DNA from 2 places in the Desulfobulbus oralis genome. Region 1 is predicted to be linked to the other one. Evidence: riboswitches for the same ligand, from Rfam matches in the RefSeq annotation. Region 1 holds a riboswitch; the other holds the start of a gene.
The links. Region 1 has a riboswitch for cobalamin ahead of CAY53_RS04730 (methylmalonyl-CoA mutase family protein). Riboswitches for the same ligand answer to the same signal wherever they lie in the genome.

Region 1 (3,969 bases):
CCGGCCGACTTCGGCCAGGGCTGCATCGCGGCTTTGGCCCTTTCTGGCCGCAGCCAGGGCCGCCTTACGGGTCTTCAGGAAGGCCTCGTGGTCAATGGGCTCGATGATCTGCTTGGCCTCCGCCAGATTCGGATACATGCTCGTGCCAACAAAGCGGTCGGTGCGGGTGGCCACGTTCTTAGCCCGTTTGGCGGCTACTTCAGCCACCTGCGCCTGCGGGAAGCCGGCGGAGAGGGCCTTGAACATGCCGCCCTGGCCTTCAATCTGCTGGAAGAGCGCCCAGGCCCTGTCGGCGAGCTGTTGCGTGAGTTGCTCCACATACCAGCAGCCGCCGGCCGGATCCACGACCTTGTCGAAGTGGGCCTCCTCGCGCAGCACGATGTGCACATTCCGGGCGATACGGCTGGAAAATTCGTTGGGCGCGCGGAAAATTTCGTCGTAGGGGCCGACATGGATGCTGTCCACGCCGCCGGCCACGGCGGATAAGGTCTCGGTGGAGACGCGCAGCATGTTGACCCAGGGATCGACCTTGGTCTTGTTCCAGCGGGAGGTGCGGGCGTGAATGTGCATGGCGCGCACAGGCTCCGAGCCGCCGAAGCTCTCGACGACCTGGCTCCAGCAGAGGCGTGCGGCCCGGAATTTGGCGATTTCCATAAAGAGGTCGGAGCCAATCGCAAACTCGAAGTTGATGTGGCGGGCCGCGGTTTCAGCCGCAATGCCGCGCTTGTCCAGCTCGCGCAGATATTCGGCGCCGGTGGCGAGAGCGCTGGCGATGTCCTGCACCGCACTGCCCCCGCTCTCCTGATAGGCGCTGGCGTCAACGGCGATGGTCCGCAGATTGGGCGCTGTGGCCGCCGCCCAGCGGGTCAGAGCCGCCATGTGGGCATAGGCCCTTTCCAGGGACAGCGGCAGGGTACCGGTGCGGGCCAGCGTGCCCAGGGGGTCGGCCGAAATGCTGCCGCGCAGTTTGGCCGTGTCCTGCCCGGCCGCCTGGATCCGCGCCGCCAGGAGGGCCGTGGCGGCCAGGCCGGATGGGCCGGTGGCCAGACGGCATTCCTGCGCGGTCAGATCAATATCCCTGAAGGCCAGCTCCGCATCCGCAAGGGTGTTCAGGGACAACCCATCCCTGCCCGCTGTTTCCGCGGTCGCATTATCGGCATCGAAGCCGTTCTGGGTGGCTTCGTCCAGGACAATGTTCAGACTGGTCTGTCCCTTTTGCAGGGCGTGCTTCGCGGTTTTGTTCCATTCGGCGGGATCCGCGCTGCGCAGTTCCTGCGACACCTGCCATGGCATGCTAACCGCACCGGAAGCCCTGATGCCGCGGACAAAGGGCGCTTCGCCGGGCTGGCTGTCCACATAGGCCAGACCTTCCAGGTCTTCCTGCAGGTAAAGAGGCTGAATATCGATGCCTTCGTACGTTTTTTTGATCAGCTTTTCAAAGGGCTTGCCCTTCAGATCGGCTTCCACCTTGGCCCGCCACTCTTCCTTGGTGACCGGTGGGAAATCCTTGAGGATATCCAGTGTCGATCCCATTGCTACCTCCTGTTTGTGATGTGGCGCTTGCCCCGTCCGGGACGTCGCACGAGTGTCTGTATCGCCTGCGAAAACGCATGTCGATCAACAAACGGAAACACGGGCCGTCTGAACTGATCTCAAAAAACGGCAGGTCTTCTGGCTTCCGGATCATCCTTCGCGCCGAACCTTCCCGGCCACCGGATTGGTGGTCAGTGGCACAAAAGAGCGCTTTGTCCCCGGATACAGCGGCCGGACCGCAACGGATTTGCACCGTTTTCCCTTTTCACCGCCGGTCAGCTCACAGCCGGCGACACCGCTTTTTGCATTTTTTGGAGCCAGCCGTGCGGCCGGCCGTTTGTGCCTCCTTGAAGTGAGATGGTCGGATGTGCCGTCAACAAAGGCCGGAACAAAAAGATCCGGGGTTGTTTCGATTTGGCGGCTCCTTTCTGGAATCGGGCTCAACGATAGCGTGTCGGCCCGGATTGCTGCATCGGAACCTGCCGCCCCGCCACCCGCACAGGATACGACCGGAAACGGGCGCCGGAAAAGAAGAAGCTGAACATTAGCAAGCCATAATTCGGATAAAACAGCAAGCCAAAAGGTGCGGGCCCGGCAAGAGGCTGAAACGGTATGCCTGAAACAGTGCGGCGCGGACTTGAAATGGCTCTTCCCTGTGCTGAATGAGAAAGGCCGTAGTGCCATGGCAGCCCGTTGAAAGAGTCGCAGCAATACGTATTGCGAGGAAAAAACTGTGTCAGGCAGAGGAGCAACTCACTGATTCTTTGCTACTTGGAATTTGAAACTCCTGTAGCCTGGAACCAAAAACATGGTTTTTCAACGGGCTGCTAAAAGGCAACAATGCCGCTTTTACCGTGCTGTGTCGTCTTTTCCCAGACGCACATAGGCCATGACAAAGAGCAGGGCCCAAAGGAAATCAAAAACGGCAAAGGGTTTCCACATGCCGGGGTGAATTCAAATTGCAAATGCACCGGTGAGGGCCTGGTTAAAAACCTCAGCGGGAGTCTGGTAGTGTAAACATTTGCGCGGCCGGTTATTCAACCGTTCTGCGACGTTGCGGAGTATTTCTTCCGTGATCTTGTCTTCGACGATATGACGGTTGCTGTCGGATGGGGCTGCGCAGCTTCGGCTGGGATGCTCTTGGTCGTCTGAAAACAGTCCGGCGGAACGGTCAGGAGCTAGCCGGCTACGGCTATGACAGCCAGAACCGTCGTGTTCGGAAGACCGTGGGTGCGAAGACCACGTACTATCTGTATGATCTGGAGAGCCGTCTGCTTGCGGAGATTGCCGGGAACGGCAGGGTACTGAGGGAATATGTCTGGCTGGGGCAGGAGCCGGTGGCGCTTCGGGAATACGAACTCCGGCCTGGCCTGTACTACTACATCAACGATCACCTGGGCACACCGCAGCGGCTGATTACAGGAGAGGGCACAGTGGTCTGGCAGGCTGCCTATCTGCCCTTTGGCAGGACCCAGGTCCAACTCGGCACGGTGCAGAACAACCTGCGCTTCCCCGGCCAGTACTTCGATGCCGAAACCGGGCTGCACTACAACTGGAACCGCTACTACGATCCGGATACCGGAAGGTATCTCTCACCTGATCCCATCGGCCTCGATGGCGGACTCAACCTCTATGCCTATGTGGAAAGTGATCCGGTGAATTGGATGGATCCGGAATGCCGGCTGTCAGCCAATGGCCCAACACCACCAGCACATAGGCCGCCTTCAGGCCGATGCCGTAGGGGATGAGCAGGCGCCTTTGCAGCGGTGCCCTGGCGATCTGGAAAAACATCCAGGCAAAGACGAGCAGGAGCAGGGCGGGAAACTGCACATAGCCGATGTGGTTGGGCGGCTCCACTCCGACCCAGCCGTAGATGCCGTAGGGAGCCAGGAGAAAGGCCAGCCCCAGAAGACCGTCGTAGAGGGCTGCCAGGTAAAAAATCTGGGAAATGCGATGTCCATGCATGGCGTTCACCGTGTCCTTGTTTTTGAGAAGAGCTTGAAAAAGCGCGCTTTCAAATGCCGCGTCACAGTGCCTTGCCCCTGAGCTCCACAAGGCATGTTCGGGCAGGAAAGCCGCATTACCGGGGCTTCCTGTCGCTCCTTTCTGCTTCACCAGTGCGCGCAGTTGCCCTTTGAAATGTGCACGCCGGGCCTTGGTCGCCTCTTCGCTGTACAGGCGGGCGGTCAGTCGCTTGAAACCCTGGGACAGCTCGGCCACTGTCATCCGCCTGGGCACGAAATTGATATCGAACAGGGTGCATTTCTCCCAGGCATTGGGGCTGATAATGCGGTTTTCCCTGTGCAGGGCGGCGTAGAGCGGCGTGCCGGGAAAGGGTGTTTGCAGGGTGATCTGCACCTCGTGCAGGCCGGAGTCCATGACAAAATCATAGACCTCGTCAAAGATCGTCTGGTCATGACTGTCCAGCCCCAAAAC
Region 2 (3,969 bases), 230 kb from region 1:
TTTGCACGGCATACCCGGAAGTGAAAGCCATCATGGCGGAACTGGGTTTTGCCGAAATTACCGATCCCCTTGTCCTGAACACGATGGGCCGGGTGATGACCCTTCCAAAGGGCGCGGCGCTCAAGAAAGTGCCGCTGGACCGCATTGTGGCGGCCTTTCAGGCCAAAGGCTTCGAGGTGCTGGGCAGGGAAGCAGACCCCGCACCTGCGGACGGGCAAAAGACGGACAGCCGGGCGGAGCTGCTGAAAAGCTATGTCAAGCGCCTGAGCGACGGCGAGGACCTGGAGAGCGTCCGCAAGGACTTTGTCAGTCATTTCAAGGAGGTGGATGCCTCGGAAATCATGCACGCGGAGCAGGAGCTGTTGCGGGACGGCGTACCGCTGGACGAGATGCAGCGCCTCTGCGACGTGCATTCGGCGCTTTTCCACGGCTCGACCCGGGAGGAGCGGAACATCAGGGCTGGCGGGGCGCCCGTTTTGCCGATGTTTCAGGCCGCACCGGCACCGACGCCGGCCACTTCCCAGACCGCCGAGCTGGCCCGGGAAAGCGGCCATCCAGTCAATGTCTTCATGCGGGAAAACGAGGCCATCGGGAAGCACATCAGCATGTTTTACGAGCAGTTGAACGCGGGCGCTGCTTTTGAGACACTGCAGGCCTCCTTTGCCGTCCTGCGCGCCCTCGGCAGCCACTACGCGAAAAAGGGCGACCTCATCTACCCGCTGCTCAAGTCGCGCTACGGCATTTCCGGGCCATCGGAGGTGATGTGGACGGTGGACGACGAAATCCGGGCAGAGATGCGGGCACTGGACAAGGGCGGGCTTCCGGAGAGCGAATGGCGTGAGCGCGCCGGAAAGGTGATTGGCCGCGCGGAGGAAATGATCTTCAAGGAAAACAACATCCTGCTCCCGCTCTGCGTGCAGCACTTTACCGAGGACGAGTGGCGGCAAATGGCGCGCGACCTGCAGGACTACGAGCCCTGCCTCACCCCGGCGATTCCCCTTTGGCAGCGGGCGGAAGACGCGCCCATCTGGAAGGACTCGCCTGCACTGCGCAATGCAGCTGCGGCCGAAGCGGGTGAAATCGTGCTGCCGAGCGGGCACCTCACGGTGGAACAGCTCGGCGCCATGCTGAACACCCTCCCGCTGGAAATCACCTTCGTGGACGCGAACGACATCAACCGCTACTTCAACGAGGGTGAAAAGTTCTTCAAAAGGCCGCTGGCAGCCTTGGACCGGGAAGTCTATCTCTGCCACCCGCCCAAAATCGAGGCCATGGTGCGCCGGCTCATCGCAGATTTCAAAAGCGGCGCCCGCGACACCATGGACGTGTGGATGGAGAAACAGGGCCATTCCTTCCTCGTGCGCTACATGGCGGTGCGCGACCGGAAGGGCCGGTTCATCGGCACCATGGAGTGCGTGCAGCAGATGGATGCGATCAAAAAGCACTTCGTCAAGGGATGATGGACAGCCAGGGCGGCCGTGCGGGCTGCCCCCGGTTCGCAGGGCCGGAAAACCGGGGAGTCCAGATGCTTTTGTTTTTCGGGTCTGCGCCGTAGTTGCATTTCCCGGTTCCATGCCTGTCCTTTCTTGACAGCCTGGAGGAAAACGGGTATGGGGGAATCAACAGGTCGTGATGACGACCCAATGTTTCAGGTGGCCCGTTTCCGCCGGCGCGGACGGGCTGAAAATGGGAACCCGGTGCAAATCCGGGACGGGCCCGCCGCTGTAACCGGGGACGAACATTACAAAAGTCACTGTTGGCCAGATTGATCGGGAGCAACGGGAAGACGTAATGGGAGGATGAGCCGGGAGTCAGAAGACCTGCCTGAAAACAGCACACGCGCCTCCGCGGACAAGAGGCTGCGCGCTTCATTCGAGGAGAAAAGGGCATCCCGGATCGTGCAGACGGTCCGGGTTTTTTTGTCCCTTTTTCCGCGGGTGGCAGTCTCCGAATCGGCCGCTGCAAAGATAGAGAGCCCAACAGCCTGTTCTGTCATGGAATCCATCTCTCTTCGCCGCTATCTGCGTCTTGCCATCCCCTTTATGCTGGCCACCATGACCCAGCCCCTTCTGGGCGCGGTGGACACCGCGGTTGTCGGCCGTCTGGACAGTCCGGTCTTTATCGGCGGCGTAGCGGTCGGCACGGTCATCTTCAACACCATCTACTGGCTTTTCGGCTTTCTCCGGGTCGCGACCTCCGGCTTTTCCGCCCAGAGCCTGGGGCAAAACAGGCCGGAAGACATGGTCTGCTCCTGGCTCCGGCCGCTCTGCATCGCCACGCTGATCGGCCTCACGCTGACCATCTGCCAACTGCCCCTGCACCGGGGCGCAATGGCCATCTACCATGCCGAGCCCGATGTGGCCCGCTGCGCCAGCCAGTACTTTCATATCCTGATCTGGGGCGCCCCCCTGGTGCTGATCCATTATGTCAATCTCGGCTGGCTCATGGGCCGCGGCCTTGTGCGACATGTCCTGGTGCTGCAGATCGGGGCCAATATCCTCAACATTCTTCTGGACCTGCTCTTTGTGCTGGGCCTCCACCTGGCCGTGTCCGGCGTGGCGGCGGCAACCCTGATCGCCCAGATCTTCTCCTTCCTGCTGGGTTGCCATTTTGTACTGAGGCAGATTCCCCGCTCCATGATTGCCCAACACGCCCACAGGATCGGGGATCCTGCCGGGCTCAAAAAAATACTCGCGGTCAACGGCGACTTCTTTATCCGCACCCTCTGCCTGATGACCATGACCAACATCTTTGTCGCCCGGGGCGCGGGCATGGGCTCGGATGTGCTGGCCGCCAACGCCATTCTCTTCCAGTTGCAGTATCTGATGGCCTCGCTCTTCGACGGCCTGGCCAATGCCGCTTCGGTCTTTGCCGGCAGATCTGTGGGCAGCCGGAACCGGGCGGCCTTTTTCGAGAGCAGGAACGTGGCGGCGCGGAGCATGTGCTGGCTGGGCGCGGCGCTGGCGCTGCTCTTGCTGCTTGGCCCCAACCTGATCCTGCGCTGCTTCACCGATCTGGAACAGGTGCTGGGCCTGTGCCGCCAATACATGTTCTATCTGATCCTCTATGTGCCGGCCATGGCTCCCGGTCTGGTCTGGTACGGCCTGTTCTCCGGCGCCACCTGCACGGCGCCCATCCGCAATTCAACGATCGCGGCGCTTTTGATCTTTCTCGTTCTGGTCTTTACGCTCATTCCGCTGCTGCACAATCACGGCCTGTGGATTGCCTTCATTGCCTTCTGCATCGCCCGCTCAGTCATCCTGATCGCTTACTGGAACCGTATGGTTGCGCAGAGCTTCCCCCAAAATCTGCAACCGGCAGGACACGGCACATGATCCAATCCATTTTGCGCAAGATCCCGGAGCTGCTGGTGGTGATGCTGGCCGCCACCCTGGTCACCTTCTTCCTCACCTGGCTCAGCCCCAGCGATCCGGCCCGGATCTACTTCGATGCCAGGGGCATTTCTCCCAGCCCCGAGGCCCTGGCCGGGATGCGACACGAGATGGGCCTGGACCGGCCTTTCATCGTCCAGTACGGCCGATGGCTGAACGGCATGCTGCACCTGGACGCCGGCAAGTCGCTGCGCACCGGCGAGTCGGTGTCCCAAATGGTGAAAAGCCGCTTTTTCATGACCTTCAAGCTGGCCCTGGCCGCCATCGGGCCCATGTTCATCTGCTCCTTTGCCCTGGGCATTCTGGCCGCGCTCAAGGAAGGCTCCTGGATCAACCTCCTGATTCGGGGCTTCTCCTTTGCCGGCATCTCCATCCCGGATTTCTGGCTGGGCCTGATGATGATTCTGGTCTTCATCGTGCACCTGCACTGGTTCCGGCTGACCGACCCCTACGCGGCCTCCAGTCTGGTGCTGCCAGCCGCCACCCTGGTCATCCCGCTGATCTGCCGCTACACCCACCAGATTCAGGCCATGATCGGCGAAGAAATGACGAAGGAGTACGCGATCGGCGCACGGGC

Region 2: it holds a riboswitch for cobalamin, as region 1 does, so the genes downstream of both, CAY53_RS05780 (MATE family efflux transporter) here and CAY53_RS04730 (methylmalonyl-CoA mutase family protein) in region 1, are expected to answer to the same signal.

What each region holds. Positions count from the first base shown of each region.
Region 1 covers NZ_CP021255.1:1,067,493-1,071,461, forward strand. Annotated here, with positions in the region: gene CAY53_RS04730 (methylmalonyl-CoA mutase family protein) at 1-1,533, opposite strand, end outside; cobalamin riboswitch at 1,645-1,848, opposite strand; partial or broken gene CAY53_RS14075 (IS30 family transposase) at 2,488-2,607, opposite strand; gene CAY53_RS13725 (RHS repeat-associated core domain-containing protein) at 2,643-3,281, shown strand; partial or broken gene CAY53_RS04740 (B12-binding domain-containing radical SAM protein) at 3,514-3,969, opposite strand, start outside.
Region 2 covers NZ_CP021255.1:1,299,235-1,303,203, reverse strand. Annotated here, with positions in the region: gene CAY53_RS05785 (DUF438 domain-containing protein) at 1-1,460, shown strand, start outside; cobalamin riboswitch at 1,634-1,842, shown strand; gene CAY53_RS05780 (MATE family efflux transporter) at 1,995-3,335, shown strand; gene CAY53_RS05775 (ABC transporter permease) at 3,332-3,969, shown strand, end outside.